DNA from 3 places in the Janthinobacterium paucivorans genome. Region 3 is predicted to be linked to each of the others. Evidence: predicted binding sites of a transcription regulator. Region 3 holds the regulator's gene; each other region holds the start of a gene.

Region 1 (6,334 bases), on a different contig from region 3:
TTCAGGCGCTGGCGCGCTTTCGAGAACGACTCGGGCTGCGTGGTGTCCGCATACACGATCAAGTAGAGTTTGCCGGACAGGTTGTCGATGACGGCTAGTTCCTCTGTCACCATCAACTGGATGTCGGGCAGGTTCAAATCGTCTTTGGGCGCACCGCCAGCCAGTTTTTTCTCGATGTGGCGCACCGTGTCGTAGCCGAAGTAGCCTGCCAGGCCGCCGCAGAAACGCGGCATGCCAGGGCGCAGGGCGACCTTGAAGCGCGACTGGTACTGTTCGATGAAGTCGAGCGGATTGCCTTCGTGCTCTTCGATCACGACACCGTTCTTGACGATCTCCGTGCGGTTGCCATAGCTACGCAAGACGCTGGTGGCGGGCAAGCCGATGAAGGAATAGCGGCCGAAGCGTTCGCCACCGACGACCGATTCGAGCAGGAAGGTGTTCTTGCCGCCTTGCTGGGTCTGCGCCAGTTTCAGGTATAGCGTGAGCGGTGTTTCCAGGTCGGCAAAAGCCTCCGCGATCAGGGGGATGCGGTTGTAGCCTTGTTGGGCCAGCGATTTGAATTCGAGTTCGGTCATGTGTCTCTCCATGCCGCCAGGGTACGCGTGTGCGTCGTGCAGTCTAAGCACAAACCCTGCGGTGGGTTATCAAAAAACCTGTCGGGGCATGCAATATGCGCATGCGCAGCCGACAGCAATCTTACACGGCTCGGCCCTTAGGCCTGCCAGGATTGCCAGCGTCGCCAAAGCCAGGCCTCAATCGAGCCGGTTTGGGTGACATTGTGTTTTTTGATGAGAAACGTGTTCACGATATAGTGTTGGGGTTGGTCAGTATGCCGGTTTGTTGTGCATGCTTATGAGATGCGCTGCTTCAAGCAGCGTATTTACTATACCATCGGAATCGGTATCGTGTATAGAGTGTCCGTGGTTGTAACCATACGGCACCGTCAAGACGGGGCAAGCCGCAGCCCGCGCCGCTTGCACGTCATTCGAAGAGTCGCCGATGGTCACTACTTTGGCGGGCGCGAGGTCGAAGTGCGCACACGCTTGCAGCAGCGGCATGGGGTGCGGTTTTTTTTGCGGCAGCGAATCGCCACCGTAGACGATCTCGAAATAAGTGCGCAGATTTTTCTGTTGCAGCAGGGGCAGGGCGAAGGCAATCGGCTTGTTGGTGACGCAGGCCAGGCGCAAGCCCGCCGCCTTCATTGCCGCCAGCCCTGCTTCCACATCCGGGTAGAGCGTGCTGAACTGGCCATTGATGGCCAGGTAGTGGCGCTGGTAAGCCTCCATCGCCGTGTCAAAACGCTGTTCCACGCCGACGGCATCGAAGTCGAGCGCCAGCACGCTGCGGATCAGGTTTTCCGAGCCCTTGCCCACCATCAGTTTGATGGCCTCGGCACTGATGGAGGGGAGGTCGAATTCGGTGCGCATGCCATTGATGGCGACATGAAAATCGGGCACGGTGTCGAGCATCGTGCCATCAAGGTCGATGATGGCGGCGCGCACGCCGGCCAGTACCTGGTCTTTTACCGTGCCCGCGCGCATCAGGCGCCCGCCACTTTTGCCTTGGCCAATTCGGCACGCATGGCATCGATGACGGCCTTGTAATCGGGCTTGCCGAAGATGGCCGAGCCGGCGACGAAGGTGTCGGCACCGGCAGCTGCGGCAGCGGCGATGTTGTCGATCTTGATGCCGCCATCGACTTCCAGCATGATGTCACGTCCCGATTCGTCGATCATGCGGCGCGCTTCGGCGATTTTCTTCAATGCCTGCGCAATGAAGGACTGGCCGCCGAAGCCCGGGTTGACCGACATGATCAGGATCATGTCAATCTTGTCCATCACGTGTTCCAGATAGTGCAGCGGCGTGCCCGGATTGAAAACTAGGCCCGATTTGCAGCCATTGTCGCGGATTAGTTGCAATGAGCGGTCAAGGTGATCCGACGCTTCCGGGTGGAAGGTGATGATGTTCGCGCCAGCCTTGGCGAAATCCGGGATAATGCGATCGACAGGCTTGACCATCAGATGCACATCGATGGGGACTTGCACGTGCGGGCGGATCGCTTCGCACACCAGCGGGCCGATGGTCAGGTTCGGCACATAATGGTTATCCATCACGTCGAAGTGGATGATGTCGGCGCCGGCGGTAACGACGTTGCGCACTTCCTCGCCCAGGCGGGCAAAGTCGGCGGACAGAATGCTGGGAGCGATACGGAATGTTGTCATGGTGGCTAAGGGCTAGAGTAGAAAATGCGAAGATGCGCTATTTTACGCTTGACGCCGTTACCATGCCTCATTGAAGCACAGTGAATCGCACAATACACGGCGCGCGGCGGCCCATGCAGCACGCGTGACACAATATACGACTGGCAATGTCTGAATAGGAATGATGATGGCGACTTATGAATTTACGGTAACGGTCAAGACGCAATATCTGCCTGAGCAATCGGCACCGGACCAAGGGCGGCACGTGTTCGGCTATACGATTCGTGTCGTCAACACGGGCACGGCTGGCGCGCAACTGATTTCGCGCCACTGGGTCATCACGGATGCGAATAACAAGGTGGAAGAGGTGCGCGGCTTGGGCGCCGTCGGCCATCAGCCCTTGCTGCAGCCGGGCGAGCAGTTCGAATACACGAGCGGTACCATGCTCGGTACGCCGCAAGGTTCGATGCACGGCGAATACTTTTGCGTGGCTGAAGATGGTCATCAGTTCGAAGCGCCGATACCCGAATTCGTGTTGTCGGTGCCGCGTACCCTGCATTAACGACAGGCCGGGGGCGTGCGCCCCTTATTTCAGTTTTTCGGTGCTGTCCTGTTCTTCGCCGAGCTGCGTGCGCGCGGGTGGCGTGGGTTTTTTACCCGCATACATGGTCCACCAAACTATAAATGCCAGCAAGAAGAACGCTACCAGCGCCTCTATCATCAAGATCCACATACGCACCCCTATGTTATTTAGCCGCAGTTTATTTACCCGTAGTTCCCGCAGCCCAGTATTTACCCGCCGTCTATTTACACGAAGTAGTCTACTCGTTTCAGTCGGTGCCGTCGCGCTTGCACTTTCAGCCTGTACCACGCCACCGCTAGCGCCCGGTGCTGCTGGCGAGAAGGCGCCAGCGATTGCGCCTATTGTTGTCAATCCCGTGCCAGCCAAGCCTATGCCAGCCAAGCCGGCTGACGCCAGGGATGGCACAGATGCGGCGGTTCCCACGTTTATGCCCGCCAAATTTTCCGCCTTGCCTGGCTGGGGCCGCGATGATATGCGCGCTGCCTGGCCAGCCTTCATGGCTTCATGCGGCGTGCTGGTCAAGCGTCCGGACTGGAAGGAGTCATGCACGATCGCGCGCCAGGTGAATGCCAACAGCGACAAGGCCATCCGCCTGTTCTTCGAGACCTTCTTTGTGCCCAATCAAGTCATCACCGCCGATGGCGCTAGCACAGGCCTCGTCACCGGCTACTATGAGCCGCTGCTGCACGGCGCGCGCAAGCGAGGCGGTCCGTACCAGACGCCGCTGTACAAGGTGCCCGATGACCTGGTCTCGGTCGACCTGGGCGCGGTGTATCCGGAACTGAAAAACATGCGTTTGCGTGGCAAGCTGGTCGGCAAGAAGGTGATCCCGTACGCGACCCGCGCCGAGATCGAGCGCGCCACTGCGGTCACGGGCAAGGAATTGCTGTGGGTGGATGATGAAGTCGAAGCATTCTTCCTGCAAGTGCAGGGTTCCGGGCGCGTGCAGCTGACTGATACGCAGGAAACCGTGCGCGTGGCTTACGCAGAGCAGAATGGCCATCCGTATAAATCGATCGGCCGCTACCTGGTCGACAAGGGTGAGTTGACGCTGAGCCAGGCGTCCGCGCAGGGCATCAAGGCGTGGATTGCCGGCCATCCCACGCGCAAGGATGAATTGTTCAACGCCAACCCGAGCTATGTCTTCTTCAAGGAAGAGCGCCTGCCCGATCCCAAAGTGGGGCCTAAGGGTGCCTTGGGCGTGCCGTTGACGCCGCAGCGTTCGGTGGCCATCGATGCGCGCTTCCTGCCGCTGGGCGCGCCCGTGTTTCTGTCTACCACGCAAGCCAATAGCGAGATTCCCATGCAGCGCCTGGTGATGGCGCAGGACACGGGCGGCGCCATTCGCGGGCCCATCCGGGTCGATTACTTCTTTGGTTTCGGTACGGAAGCGGCGGAAAACGCGGGCCGCATGAAGCAGAGCGGCGCCGTGTGGGTGTTGCTGCCGAAGCAGGCGCCGGCGCGCTGAGTTGCTCGCGCCGCCGGGCGGGGATGCGCTAGCGCAAGGTTAGCGCAGGACCATGACTGGCAACTGGGTATGCGCCAGCACTTTTTGCGTTTCACTGCCCACGAACAGCTTGTTCAAGCCCTTGCGCCCATGCGAGGCCATGAGGATGATGTCGCAATGGTAGGTTTGCGCCGCATTGACGATTTCTTCGTGCGGGCTGGGCGAGACGACGACCGCGCCTTCGAAGGGAACGCCGACAGCGCTTGCTGCTTCGCCGATCTTGTCGACGGCGCGTTGCGATGCTTCCTGCATTTGTTGCTCGTACAAGCCGGCGTCGAGCACGACGCCGCCATCGGCCATTGGCGAGAACGGGAAGGGCTGCACCACGCTGATGCTAACCAGCTTGGCCTTGTTCAATTGCGCGAAGGCGATGGCTGTCTCGGCGGCTTTGTCTGACAGCGGCGAGCCATCGGTGGGAAACAAGATGGTGTTAAACATGACGTGCTCCTAGAGTGATATGAGATAGCTTATGTATGTGCGTCAATTAAAACTTTGATGTAAATCAAAACTCACAGGCTTGGGCATGAATAGTGTCGCCAAGGCAATCTTTTAGCAGTGTATGCCCGTTCATCGTTTCAGGCGCGCACGCCATGGCGACGGGTGCCGACAAAAGCTGTGCCAGTAAAAGGCAGAGAAAATACGCTGTTCGATAAAAAGTGCGTCGATTCACAATAATGGCGGCGCAACTGCCGTACTGCTCCCGTTAGCCGCTACAATCGTCGTTACCGTGTTCATCCAGAGGAGACTATATGCAATACGAAGACCTGATCATCGACATCCAGGACAAAGTGGCGCTCATCCGCCTGAACCGCCCCAAGGCGCTCAACGCACTGAACGACAATATGATGAACGAGCTCGGCGACGCCCTGCTGAAGTTCGATGCGGATGAGAATATCGGTTGTATCGTGCTCACGGGTAGCGAAAAAGCATTCGCCGCTGGCGCCGACATCGCCGCCATGGCTGATTACACCTATCCCGATACTTTTACCCAGGGCTACATCAGCCGCAACTGGGAGCACATCTTGCGCGTGCGCAAACCCGTAGTGGGAGCCGTAGCCGGTTACGCACTCGGTGGCGGCTGCGAACTGGCCATGATGTGCGATTTTCTGATCGCCGCCGACAGCGCCAAATTTGGCCAGCCGGAAATCAAGGTGGGTGTCACGCCGGGTGCGGGCGGCACGCAGCGCTTGCCGCGCGCCATCGGCAAGGCCAAGGCCATGGACTTGCTGCTGACGGCACGTACCATAGACGCGCTGGAAGCGGAACGCATCGGCCTGGTATCGCGCGTGGTGCCGGCAGATAAGTTGCTGGAAGAAGCCCTGGCTGCAGCGAAGGCCATCGCAGCCATGCCGACCTCGGTGGCCATGATGATCAAGGATTGCGTCAACCGCGCCTTTGAAACTACCTTGACCGATGGCGTCGCCTACGAGCGCCGCCTGTTCCAAGCTGCCTTCGGTACGCCTGCACAAAAAGAAGGCATGCACGCTTTCCTTGAAAAGCGCTTGCCAAACTTCGACGGTCTTTGATATGATTCGCCTCCCCGATGAGACGCACTAGTTTGCGGCACAAAAGGGACGGCCTCCAGGGGCTGGGTAGTAAAAAGTTTTTTAGCGCAATGCGCTGAAAAACGGAGTTGACGGATTTAGTAAAATGCTTCATACTCTTTCTTCTTCGCAGCTGACAAACACAACGCTTTGTTGATAGCGCGAAAGCAGTAACGGATACAGTTCTTTAACAATTAACAGTCGATAAGTGTGGGCATTTGATGTAAGTGCAGCAGCGATCTTCGGATCGCTGTAAAACTTAAAATATCAAATGTTCACAAGAAATAATGAAATAGGCGCTACGAAAGTAGTGGCCTGTCAGTTTTTTGAGTGAGCAAACACCTCGCAATGCGAGGGGTTTGAACTAGTTAAATAGTTCGACCATGCCTGTAAAAAGGCAAAGTAACAGAGATTAAACTGAAGAGTTTGATCCTGGCTCAGATTGAACGCTGGCGGCATGCCTTACACATGCAAGTCGAACGGCAGCACGGAGCTTGCTC
Region 2 (6,334 bases), on a different contig from region 3:
CATCGATGATGGCTTGCGCGGCAGCGCGCTGCTGCGGGTCGAGCTGCGCCAAGGGCAGCGCTGGCAGACGGTCGATACTTGACCGCGCCATCAAGCCGTCCAGGCGAGCACGTCCTGCTGCTGTTCGCCGAGGCCGGCGATACCCAGACGCAGGCTGTCACCCTTTTTCAGGAAACGCTGCGGCTTGCGGCTCTGGCCCACGCCCGGCGGCGTGCCCGTGGCGATGACGTCGCCCGGTTCCAGAGTCATGAATTGCGACAGGTAGCTGACGATCTGCGCCACCGTGAAAATCATGGTTCGCGTATTACCCGTCTGCATGCGCTTGCCGTTCACTTCCAGGTACAGGTCCAGGTCTTGCTCGTCGATGACTTCATCGCGCGTCACCAGCCACGGGCCGACGGGGCCGAAGGTGTCGCAGCCCTTGCCTTTATCCCATTGGCCGCCCCGCTCCAGCTGGAATGAGCGCTCGGAAATATCGTTGACGACGCAGTAGCCGGCCACGTATTTCAGCGCATCTTCTTCGCTCACGTACTGTGCGCGCGTGCCGATGACCACGCCCAGTTCCACTTCCCAGTCGGTCTTTTTCGAGCCTTTCGGCAGCACGATATTGTCGTCCGGGCCATTCAGGCAGGTAATTGCCTTCATGAACACAATCGGTTCGGCAGGAATCGGCATGCCGGACTCGGCCGCGTGATCCGCGTAATTGAGGCCGATGCCGATGAACTTGCCGACTTTCGCCAGCGGCACGCCGAAGCGGGGATTGCCGCGCACCAGGGGCAGCGTCTTTTCGTCGAGCTTGGCCAGCTTGCGCAGGGCCTTGTCGGACAGTTGCGCGCCGTCAATATCCGCGATCACGCCGGACAGGTCGCGCAATTTGCCTTCTTCATCGATCAGGCCCGGTTTTTCCTTGCCTGGACGTCCATAACGAACGAGTTTCATAGTCTTCCTTGGAGTTGATCATTGCCGCTGTGCAAGCTGCCATTTTACCGGATGGCCCGGCACGCCTGTAGCGGTAGATGAAAAACATCGCAAGTCCCGGCAGTTGCAAGGCCACCAGCACGCCAAACGCGACCTGGTACGCTTGCGGCGGATACTGCTGCAGACTATTTAGCGGCCAGCATCCGAGGATCAAGCCAAAGCCTGCCTGCACCAGGAAGGCGCCCGTAAAAATGAGCAGATTCAAGCAGGTCGACGCCCTGCCAGTCAAGCTGGGCGGCATGCTTTGCGCGACGATCGCATAGTCGAGGCCCGTCACCGTGCCCAGCAAGGTAAACAATACCGACAGCAAAGGCAGGCTGGGCAGCACATTGCATGCCATCGCCACTTGCACGGCAATGAACAGGAGCAGGCCGACGCCCGCCACTTGCATGGGTTCGATCGCCCGCCGCCCGGCCCACTGCGTCAGCATGCCCATGCCGATGGCGCCAAAGATGACGGCTGCCATGCCCAGGTACAACAAATACGCCACGCTGTCATCGGACAAGCCACCGACGTCGGATAGCCAGCGCCCAAGCCACAAACCCTGCACGCCAAAGAACACCGTATGCGGCAGCAGGATCAGCGCGATGGTGCGCAGAAAGGCCCTGTCGCGATACACGCGCCAGACACTGGCCTGGCTCACCGTGTGGGCGACAACGGGCACGGGCAGGGCCGGCGACAGCAGGCGGATCAGCAGGCCGATGGCCAGCGCCGCCAGCGCCAGTCCCAGGAACACGCCACGCCAGTCCGTATAGTGCAGGGCCAGCTTGACGGGCATGGTGGCCGTGGCCGCGCCGAGTCCACCCACGGCGATCAGGTAGCCGTGCACGGATGGCAGGCGCGCGGGTGCGATGGTGCACGAGATCGCTTTCACGGCGGCCATGAAACAACCGCCCAAGCCTGCCCCCATGAGTGCCCGCGCCCACATCAACTCGGCAAAGCTGTGACCCCGGCTGAACAGCCACGCACCGAGGGCCGCCAGCGCCAGCAGCCACAGTTGCAGCGTGCGGGGGGCGTAACGGTCGAGCGCCATGCCGATCGGCAGTTGCAGCAGCGCAAAGGCAAGAAAAAAGACGCTGGTCAGCAAGCCCAGTTGGGCCGGCGTCAGGGCGATGGAAGCCAGCAATTGCGTCGTCAGCACGGCATTCACGCCGCGCAGCAGACACGACAGGTAGTGACCGAGCGCAAACGGCAGAAACACCAGGTAAAACACGGCCACGCCGGAACGGGAGGAGGCGTCGGCGCCGTGCATGCTCAAGCGGCCTGTGCCAGGCGGATGATTTTCTGCGGCAACTGCGGCATAGGCTCATCGGTTTCAAAGAAAAACTTCTCGTGGCCAAACGCGGGCTGTAAATCGTCTATCCACGTCGCTTGCGCGTCGAACTTTGCGTAAAACGGCCGGCGCACCCAGTCCGGGTTGCGCGCCTGTAAAAATTGCAGTGCAAACAGTTTTTCGCCATTGATGGTAACGATGCCATCGATGACGATCTTGCCGGGAAAGGCGCTCATGGAGGGCCCGCGCACCGTGCGCGACAAGCCGGACACCTTCTGGTAGGCGGCCTGGAAAATCTCGTGCGCCTTCGCCAGCGGCAACTCGAAATAGCCGCGAGGGCCCGTATCGCGTTCGACAAACATGTAATACGGAATCGCTCCCAGGCGCGTACCGGTCTGCCACAACTCGGCCCAGCTAGCCGGGTCTTCATTGATGTGGCGGATCAGCGGCCCCTGCATGCGCAAGGTGGCGCCGGTCGACACGATGCGCTTGACGGCGTGCTGCGCGATGTCCTGGCGCAACTCCACGGCATGACTGTAATGGCCCATCACGGCCAGATTCTTGCCCGCCTTGACGATGCGCTCGAACAGGCGCAGCAAATCGTCCGCGTCATGCTCGAAGACAAAGCGCTGCGGCCAATAGGCCACCGCCTTGGTGCCGATGCGGATGTTCTGCAGGTGTTCCAGGCCCGGCGCCAGCAGCGGCTCCAGGTAGGCGGCAAGTTGCCGCGTATTCATGATCATCGGGTCACCTCCCGTGATCAGCACATCCGTCACTTCCGGATGCAGTTTCAGGTAGGTAACCAGCTCATGCGACTCGCGCGCGTCAAACTTCATGTCGTCCATGCCGACGAACTGGGGCCAGCGGAAGCAGAAGGTGCAATACGCGTGGCACGTCTGCCCGGCGCTGGGGAAAAACAGCACCGTTTGCGCATATTTATGCTGCAGGCCGCGCACCGGCTCAGCGTTGATCCGAGGCACGTTATGCGTCATCTGCCCGGCCGGATGGGGATTCATGCCCAGGCGGATAGCGCGCACATAGGCGTCGATGGCGGCCTTGTCGCGCTGCACCAGCACGAGGTCGCGCAAGTGCGCGTACTGCTCGGGCGCCAGCATGTCGCGGTGGGGGAAAACGAGGCGATAGATGGGATCGTCAGGGATATTATTCCAGTCGATCAACTGGTCGAGCACATAGACATTAGTGCGAAACGGTAAGACGTGCGAGACCACTTGCACAGCCTCGCGCTGCTCTTCCGGCAACCATTCCCACTGCCGCGCCTGATGAATGGTGTGCCGCGTATACGGCTTGAACTTGGGTGAAAACGGCTCGGTAATAAGTGCGGACACGATGAGCTCCTTGCGAATAAATAGCGATAACTAGCATGAAATTGAACCTATATCGCTCAATTCCAACCTTTTCTCCCACTGCCATGCCAGCTTGGCATGGCGGCAGAAGTCAGCATAATTCTTGCCGTACAGAACCAAATTGCTTCACATCAACAGGCATTCCGATACCTTGTTCGCTGCCTACAAGCAACACCTTAGTTTGTTCTTGCGCAATTTGAGGAAACCTTTGACGACGTAAATTACGACTTGGCAAATCATCCCTCGATTCTCACAAGGAGCTGTCATGCAATACTTAATTACGCGTAGCCTGCTGTGCCTAGCCTTTGCTGGCGGCAGCGTCAGTGCCGCAGTCGAAGCAACGGAAAAAGACGCCATCGCCATGACCGAACGGGGCGCCGCCTTCATGAAGGCGCATGGCAAGGAAGAGATGATGAAGAAAATCACGGCGAAAGATCCCGACTTCGTGCAGGGCTCGCTATACGTGGACATGCGCGACCTCAAGACGGGCATTGTGCTGGCTCACCCCATCAATCCCTCCATTGTGGGCAAGGACTTGACGGACGTGCCTGACGCGAGCGGCAAAAAATATCGCCGTGAAATCATTGAACTGGCGCAAAAACAGGGCAAGGGCTGGGTCGACTACCAGTACAAAAACCCCACCAGCGGCAAGATCGAACCCAAGACCACGTATATCCTGCGCGTCAACGATGTGGTGCTGGAAGCGGGCATCTACAAAAAATAAGGCCGCGATGGCGCACACCAACAGCGTGCGCCACCAGCGCTTGGAACAGCCATAGCCAGGAGTCAAGCATGCTCAATACATTACGCATCGGACCAAAATTATTGCTGGCGCCAGCGCTGGTCTTGCTGCTGCTGATACTCAGCTCGACCGGCGCCTGGTATGGCATGGTGCGGCAAAATGCCTCGCTGGAAAACATGGTGCGCGTGCGCATCACGCATCTGAAGGCGGCCTGCGACGTGGCAGGCGACGCCAAGCACGTACACGGCAATATGTACCAGTTGCTGTCGTGGACCAATGGCAGCTTCGCCAAGGCCCGCATCGATGCGCTGGAGCAACAGATCAAGGCGCGCCATGCGGCCATCGGCAGCCAGCTGGCCGCGCTGCGCGCCACGGCCACGGGCGCCGAGCGCAGCTTGGTCGATGCCGCCATCACGGCCCTGGCCGGCTACCGCAAGGCGGTGCTGGAAACCATGGAAATGGCGCAAATGGACCAGTCGATCGCCACCAATTCCATGCTCAAGGCGGAAACGCAATTTGGCCAATTCAATACCCAACTGGCACAACTGTCGGCCCTCGAAACGAAGCTCAGCAGCAAGGCCCATGCGACGGCCAGCGCCGAGTTTCGCCGCCTGGGCTGGAGCCTGCTGCTGGCCGTCCTGCTCTCCATCGTACTTTCCATCGTGGTGACCATGCTGGTGCGCCGCGCCATGCTGCTGGAAATCTGCGGCATTACTGAGGCCGTGCAAGACCTGGCGGCAGGCAAGCTGATGGCTGGCGCCCCCAAACACGGCAAGGACGAGATCGCCGCCACGTCGCGCGTGCTGGACCAAACCATCGCCCACCTGAACCAGACCTTGCGCACCATCATGGGCGCCGTGCAATCGATCGATACGGCGTCGCGCGAAATTGCCACTGGCAATCAGGATCTGTCGGCGCGCACGGAAATGCAAGCGAGCTCGCTGGAAGAAACGTCGAGTGCCATGGAAGCACTGACGCAGGCCGTCAATGACAACGCCGACAACGCCCAGCTGGCCTGCGACTTGGCGGGGCAAGCGTCGACCCTGGCGACGCAAGGGGGCGCTTCGATGCAGCAGGCGGTGGCGACGATGGCGACGATACGGGCCAATTCGCGCCAGATCGTGGATATTATCGGCGTGATCGATGGCATTTCCTTACAGACCAATATCCTGGCGCTAAATGCGGCGGTGGAAGCGGCGCGCGCGGGCGAGCAAGGGCGCGGCTTTGCCGTGGTCGCGTCCGAAGTGCGCACCCTGGCACAACGCTCGGCGCAGGCCGCCAGGGAAATCAAGACCCTGATCGCCACCTCGGTCACTACCATCGATGGCGGCAGTGTTGCAGTGCAGCAAGCCGGAGCCAGCATGGGCGCTATCGTCGCCTCGGTGCAGCAAGTCAACGAGATCATCGAGCGCGTGAAACAGGCCAGCGCCGAGCAAGCGTCGGGCATCACGGAAGTGAACCAGGCTGTCACGCAAATGGATGACGTCACCCAGCAAAATGCAGCCCTGGTGGAGCAGGCGGCAGCGGCGGCGGCCAGTTTGCAGGACCAGGCCGTCAAATTGTCGGCAGCCGTAGCCGTATTCACCCTGGACGAGCAACCCGCTACGCCGCTCGGCGACAGCGACGACGCGCTCTTCCAGCATCCGGCCAGTCGCATCAAGGAAGAAGGCAAGGACAGGCGCGCGCAGCACAGCGCGCTGCGCAGCCTGCCCGACCTGCGCGCAAGCAAGGATACGCCGCCGCGCCGGCGTGGCCAGATGCGTAATTAAGCCCGGCGCGCGCATCGGCTGGCGCGGATGCGGCAGGTGGGGCGAAGCGTCCGGCATGCGGCGCCACGGCATCCCCAGCGCCCTGGCGATGCCTGTGTCCGGCCCCGAATACAGTTGCTGCACATGCTAGACGCTAGACGCTAGACGCCGCGCCCTTCGCGCATGGCACCAAGACTTGCCGGCGGCGCGATGGCGCCCCTCATACGCT
Region 3 (6,334 bases):
AGGCCAAAGGACGCTACGCTACCTGGCGCTGGGTATGTGTCTGGCTTACCCAGCTGGCGTTCTACGGCTTGCCATGGTTGACCTGGAGTGGCAGGCAAGCCCTGCTGTTCGATTTGACCACGCGCAAGTTCTACATTTTTGGCGTCGTGCTGTGGCCCCAGGATTTCATCTATCTGGCGGCCCTGCTGATCATCTGTGCGTATTCCTTGTTCCTTGTCACAGCCCTCGCCGGGCGGGTATGGTGCGGCTTCTCTTGCCCGCAAACGGTCTACACGGAAATCTTCTTGTGGGTCGAACGCAAAATCGAGGGCACGCGCAGCGCGCGCATGGCCCTCGACAAGCAAGGCCCCTCCGTGCGCAAGGTTGTCAAGAAGACGGCCAAGCACTTGGTGTGGGGCGCCATCGCCCTGTGGACGGGCTTTACTTTTGTCGGCTATTTCACGCCGATCAAGGAACTGGCGCACGAGGTGATCACCCTCGATTTCGGTCCCTGGGAATGGTTCTGGGTCTTGTTCTACAGCCTGGCAACCTACGGCAACGCGGGCTGGCTGCGCGAGCAGGTGTGCAAATACATGTGCCCCTACGCGCGCTTCCAGAGCGCCATGTTCGACCAGGATACCCTGATCATCACCTACGATGCCAAACGCGGCGAACCGCGTGGTGCCATGAGCAAGAAGGCCGGCAACAACGACAAGCTGGGCGACTGCATCGACTGCACCCTGTGCGTGCAAGTGTGTCCGACCGGCATCGATATTCGCAACGGCCTGCAGTATGAATGCATCGGCTGCGCCGCCTGCGTCGATGCCTGCAACAGCGTGATGGATAAGGTCGACCGGCCGCGCGGACTGGTACGCTACAGTACCGACCATGCGATGGAAAACAACTTCAGTTCGCAGCAAATCCGCCAGCGCGCCACGCGCCCGCGCGTACTGATCTACACCGCCATCCTGGGGCTGATCATCATCGCCGTGTGTACCTCACTGGCCCTGCGCACCCCCCTGAAAATGGACGTCATCCGCGACCGCGGTTCGATGGGTCGCGAAGTGGAAGACGGCATGGTCGAGAACGTTTACCGCTTGCAAATCATGAATACCTCGGAGCAAACTCAGCATTTTAAAATCAGCGTTTCCGGCTTGCCGGGCCTGACCTTGCTGACGCGCGAAGAGGTGACGTTACAGCCGACGGAAACGCTGGGCTGGCCCATCCGCCTGCGCGTGCCGCACGGTGTCGGCGAGAAGGGCTCGAACAAGATTGCCATCGAATTGCACTCGCTGGACAACCCAGCGTTGCATGTGCGTGAAGGCGCGGTATTCATCGTGCCGCGCTAAGGTTGATGTTGGGGTCAGATCCCTCGGGTCTGACCCCGGCATTTCGCCGTTGGGCCAGCATCAAACATGCGTTAGCTTTACTTTATTTTCAACCCAGAAGCAAAAGCTGGGGTCAGGCCCAAAGGGCCTGCCCTCAAGGAGAACAAAATGTCCGACAGCCTCAAGCTGCAAGCACCCGTTGCACCATGGTACAAGCATCGCTGGCCTTGGCTGCTGATGATAGGTCCCGGCCTGTCCATGGTCGTTGGCAGCTGCATGGCGTATATCGCGTTTACGCAGCCCGATGCGCTGGTGGTGGGCGATTATTACAAGCAAGGTAAGGCCATCAACCAGGACTTGCGACGCGATACGGTCGCCAGCAAGCTGGCGATGGCTACCAGCCTGTCCTATGACGTGGCGTCGGCGCGTCTCAGTGGTTCCGTGCGCAGCGTCGGCAAGGCTTACCAGGGTCCGTTGCAGCTGCACCTGGCGCATGCGACCCTGCCGGAAAAAGATATCAAGCTACTGGTGCAGCCCGATGCGGCCGGCAACTTCTCAGTAGCGCTACCGATGCTAGAGCGCAGCCGCTGGCAAGTGCTGGTGGAAAACGACAAACGCGAGTGGCGCCTGTCCGGCATCTGGACCTGGCCACTGCAGCGCAGCATCGCGCTGCAGGCGGATGCAGAGCTATAACGTACAGCGCCGGGAAAAAACCGTAGCGAGCGGCAGTGATTTGTGGCTAAGAGCGCAGCTGTGCTAGAGCACAGCGAGCATCGCAGGCCGCAAAGCGCGACGCGCAGCAGGTTTTGACGGTGCTATTATTTGCAGACGTCCGTGCCGGCCGTAATGGCCTTCAATATTGCCGGCTGCAAGATCTCGATCTCGCGGTTGGAAACGCGCAGCCAGCCTTCCTTCTTAAACTTCGACAATAAGCGGCTGACGCTCTCGATGGTCAACCCCAGGTAGTTACCAATTTCCTCGCGCGACATGCGCAGCTGAAATTTGCTGGCCGAATAGCCGCGCGCTTCATAACGCGAAGCCAGGTTGACGATAAAGGCGGCAAAACGCTGGGTCGCCTGCATATTGCCCAGTAACAGCATGACACTTTGCTCGCGCGTGATTTCCTGACTCATCATGCGATGGAAATGGCGCAGCAAGGTTGGCATATTACCCAGCAATTGTTCCAGGCTGGAAAATGGAATTTCACACACTTCACTATCTTCCAGCGCCACCGCATTACAGTGGTGGCGGTCGGCGCTGATGGCATCCATGCCCAGCAGTTCGCCGGCCATCTGAAAACCCGTCACTTGCTCTTCGCCGCCAGGATTGATCTGGTACGTCTTGAAATGCCCCAGACGAATCGCGTACAAGTTCTGGAACGAATCGCCGATGCGAAACAGCGAGGCACCACGCACAATCTTGCGACGACGGCCGATGATCTGGTCTAGCCTGTCCATGTCGCCCACATCGAGACCCATCGGCAGGCACAATTGATGCATGCTGCAAGTCGAACATCGCGCACGCAATGCTTCCACGTTCACTGCGGGCAAGGTGAGAGTGAGGAGCGCTTCAGTCATGTCGGTACCTTTTAGAAAATGCAATGACAAGTTTACTGCATACAGAGTTGCCGTGTGCCAATTTCAGCGTAATTTCGGTGAATAAACGACGTCCATCCTTTAATTATATGGCAACATCGTCAAAAGCCCATACGGGGAGGGCAATTTACTCAGCGCCGCTTGCAAAGTTAATGTATTGATAGGAGAATTCTTGAAGGCGTTATCTGCCGTCTGTGCCGCCCGGTACTCAAAAGGACATCATGAAGCCTCTCGGCATTAAAGCAAAAGTCGCCCTGGCCACCAGCCTGACCTCGATCGCCATGATCGCGCTGGTCACCATGATCCAGGTGCAGCACATGCGCGACGACTTCAGCCAAGTACTGCTGGGCCAGCAATACTCGCTGATCACGCGTACCGCTGCCGAGCTCGACGACAAGCTGGGCATGCTGCTGCAGATTGTCACCCTGACGGCCAGGCAGCAGCCGCCGGAATTGATCGCACAGCCCGCCCAATTGCGCCAATACTATACGCGGCGCTCGATGCTAGTCCTGTTCGACGATGTACTGGTGCTCGACGCGCAAGGCGCCATCGTGGCCGACATGCCGCTCGTCAAGGGGCGTGCAGGCATCAACGTCACCGAGCGCGAGTATTTCCAGACCGTCCTGCGCACGCGCCTACCCATGATCACCGAGCCAATGCTGAGCAAGTCGAGCGGCATGCCCATCGTGCAAATGGTCGCACCCGTCATGGCCGCCGATGGCCAGGTGGCCGGCATGGTGGTCGGCGTGCTGCGTTTGTACAAGGACAACCTGCTGGGGCGCCTGCGCTCGGAAAAAATCGGCAAGAACGGCTATTACTCGATTCTCACGCGCGGCGCCGTGCCGCGCTACGTGCTGCACCCCGACCCCAGCCGTTTGCTGCAGCCGCGCCAGCCGGACACCAATCTGGCGACCACCGCGCTGCTGAAACAAGATGGCGAAGGCAGCATGATCAGCACCGACAGCCGCGGCATCACGGCCGTCAACAGCTTCAAGCGCCTGAAATCGGTGAACTGGCTGCTGGCTACCTCGCTGCCCGTCGATGATGCCTTCGAGCCGTTCGATGGTGTGCTGTACCGGCTGGTGCTGTGGGGTATCCTCGCTTCGCTGCTGGCCGCTTTTGTTCTGGGCTGGCTTACCGTGCGCCTGCTGTCGCCGCTGGTACGCCTGCGCGACACCCTGCAAGCGCTGCGCACTAGCGGTAGTCGTTTCAGCCCGGTACCGGTGCGGCAGCGCGACGAGATCGGCGAACTGACGGAAGCGTTCAACGACCTAATGAGCGAACGCGATCGCCTGCAGCAAGAGCTCGAAGCACGCGCGGAGGAGTTGGAACAGGAGCGCGACCGGGCCGAGGCGGCCAACCGCGCAAAGAGCGACTTCGTAGCCAATATGAGTCATGAAATCCGCACACCCCTCAATGCCGTGCTGGGCATGGTGTACCTGCTGGGAAATACCAAGCTCGACACGGAACAGCGCAAGTATTTGACCATGGTGCGCGTGGCGGGCCAATCACTGCTGGGCATCCTCAACGACGTGCTCGATTATTCGAAGATCGAAGCGCGTCGCATGGAATTGTCGCCCGTCGAGTTCGACCTCGATGAAGTCATGAATTCCCTGGCCACGACGATGACCATGAATGCGGGTAAAAAGGAGCTGGAACTGGCCATCGCCGTCGAGCCCGACGTGCCGCGGTGCCTGGTAGGCGACGCCCAGCGCCTGCTACAAATCCTCGTCAACCTCGCTGGCAACGCCATCAAGTTTACCGAGAACGGCGAAGTGGTGGTGGCCGTCAGCAAAGCCGAAAGCGGGAAAGGGCGCGCCTGGCTGCGCTTCGAAGTGCGCGACACGGGCATCGGCATGACGGAACTGCAGCAACAGCAGCTGTTTGCCGCGTTTTCACAGGGTGACCAGAGCATCACGCGGCGCTTCGGCGGCACGGGCCTGGGCCTGGCCATCAGCAAGCAGCTGATCCACATGATGGGCGGCGACATCGCCGTCGCCAGCAGCGAAGGCAAGGGCAGCCGCTTCTCTTTCAGCGTGCCATTCGAGATGCTGGCGCAAGCAGCCGAAACGCGGCGCACGCCAGCCTTGGGCCAGCTGCGCCTGCTGGTAGCCGACGATAACCGCACCGCGCGCGAACTGATCGTCAAGCTGATCGAAGCGTGGGGCTGGCAAGCCGACGAAGTCGATTCCGGCTTTGCCGCCATCGAACTGTACCGCGAACGCCTGGCACAGCAGCAGCCCTACGATGTGGTGCTGGCCGACTGGCACATGCCCGTGATGGATGGCCTGGCTACGGCCAAGGCCATCCGCCAGGCGGCCGGCGGCCAGCGCCAGCCCATCGTAGTGATGGTCAACGCCTTCGCCCGCAACCATCTGGAAGCGATCTCCAGCGCGGCCGAGGCCGATGTCGTGCTGATGAAGCCGATCACAGGATCGAGCCTGTTCGATGCCCTGCACCAGGCGTTGATCGCCAAGAACGACGGCGACGTGCAGCGCATCCTGCACCAGCCGCTCGGCACGCAACTGACCGGCGTGCATTTATTGCTGGTGGAAGACAACCATTTGAACCAGGCGGTGGCACGCGGCATCCTCGAACACATGGGCGCCACCCTGGACGTGGTGGGCGACGGCTTGCAAGCGGTGGAACGGCTGCGCACCGAAGCGCTGCGCTACGACATCGTGCTGATGGACATGCAAATGCCCGTCATGGACGGTTTTAGCGCCACCCACATCATCCGCACGGAACTACGCTTGAACTTGCCCGTGATCGCCATGACGGCAGGCGTGCTGGCGTCCGAGCGCGCGCGCTGCATGACAGCCGGCATCAGCGATTTCATCGCCAAACCCGTGGTGGTGGAAGAGATGATGGAAGTCATCCTGCGCCATCTGCATAAGCACCCGCCCATACAGACAGCCGAGCAGACAGCCGAGCCGGTAGCCGTTGCCGATGAGGAAGTATTTTCCATGGCACCGCTAATGCGCGTGATGGGACGCGATGCGAAAGGGCGCGGCGTGCTGCGGCGCATGGTGGAAGACGCATTGAGCAAGGGCATGAAGCCCGTGCGCGACGCCGAAACAGCGTTGCAGGCTGGCCACCACAGCGACGTGGCGCGCATACTGCACAGCGTACGCGGCTCCGTTGGCACCCTCGGCACGAAGCGCCTGATAAGCGCCGCGTTTGCTACCGAGGAAGCCATCGACGCGGGCCGCGTGGACGAGGTGCCGGCGCTGCTGGCGCACACGGCGCAGGAACTGGAGCAGGCGCTGGCGGCAGCGTCCGCTTGGTTGTCCAGGCTGAACGATTAAAAGAGTAGGTCGGATTAGCGCATGCGCGTAATCCGACATGATACGCCAACAATATTGTCGGATTACGCGGCGTGCCGCCGCTAATCCGACCTACGCAATTTACGCCGGCACACCCAAAATCACG

What was found. The regulator FNR, encoded in region 3, switches genes on or off when oxygen is low (the NO sensors DNR and NnrR bind a similar motif). The targets are predictions, from matches to a motif close to TTGATNNNNATCAA.
Region 1: a site for FNR is predicted at 4,783-4,796, ahead of ACQ4V8_RS20555 (universal stress protein). Genes of this name have one in related genera too.
Region 2: a site for FNR is predicted at 3,737-3,750, ahead of ACQ4V8_RS06795 (KamA family radical SAM protein). Genes of this name have one in related genera too.

The regions. Positions count from the first base shown of each region.
Region 1 covers NZ_JBNYXR010000022.1:14-6,347, reverse strand. The annotation lists gene trpE (anthranilate synthase component I) at 1-575, opposite strand, end outside; gene ACQ4V8_RS20580 (phosphoglycolate phosphatase) at 825-1,541, opposite strand; gene rpe (ribulose-phosphate 3-epimerase) at 1,541-2,221, opposite strand; gene apaG (Co2+/Mg2+ efflux facilitator ApaG/CorD) at 2,388-2,762, shown strand; gene ACQ4V8_RS20565 (hypothetical protein) at 2,787-2,933, opposite strand; gene mltA (murein transglycosylase A) at 3,211-4,251, shown strand; gene ACQ4V8_RS20555 (universal stress protein) at 4,291-4,728, opposite strand; gene ACQ4V8_RS20550 (enoyl-CoA hydratase) at 5,040-5,816, shown strand; partial or broken rRNA gene ACQ4V8_RS20545 (16S ribosomal RNA) at 6,249-6,334, shown strand, end outside.
Region 2 covers NZ_JBNYXR010000004.1:152,211-158,544, forward strand. The annotation lists gene ACQ4V8_RS06780 (carboxymuconolactone decarboxylase family protein) at 1-91, opposite strand, end outside; gene ACQ4V8_RS06785 (fumarylacetoacetate hydrolase family protein) at 91-939, opposite strand; gene ACQ4V8_RS06790 (MFS transporter) at 884-2,230, opposite strand; gene ACQ4V8_RS06795 (KamA family radical SAM protein) at 2,233-3,597, opposite strand; gene ACQ4V8_RS06800 (cache domain-containing protein) at 3,881-4,339, shown strand; gene ACQ4V8_RS06805 (methyl-accepting chemotaxis protein) at 4,408-6,126, shown strand.
Region 3 covers NZ_JBNYXR010000011.1:112,635-118,968, reverse strand. The annotation lists gene ccoG (cytochrome c oxidase accessory protein CcoG) at 1-1,328, shown strand, start outside; gene ACQ4V8_RS14720 (FixH family protein) at 1,476-2,000, shown strand; gene fnr (fumarate/nitrate reduction transcriptional regulator Fnr) at 2,126-2,884, opposite strand; gene ACQ4V8_RS14710 (response regulator) at 3,124-6,210, shown strand; gene ACQ4V8_RS14705 (TOBE domain-containing protein) at 6,310-6,334, opposite strand, start outside.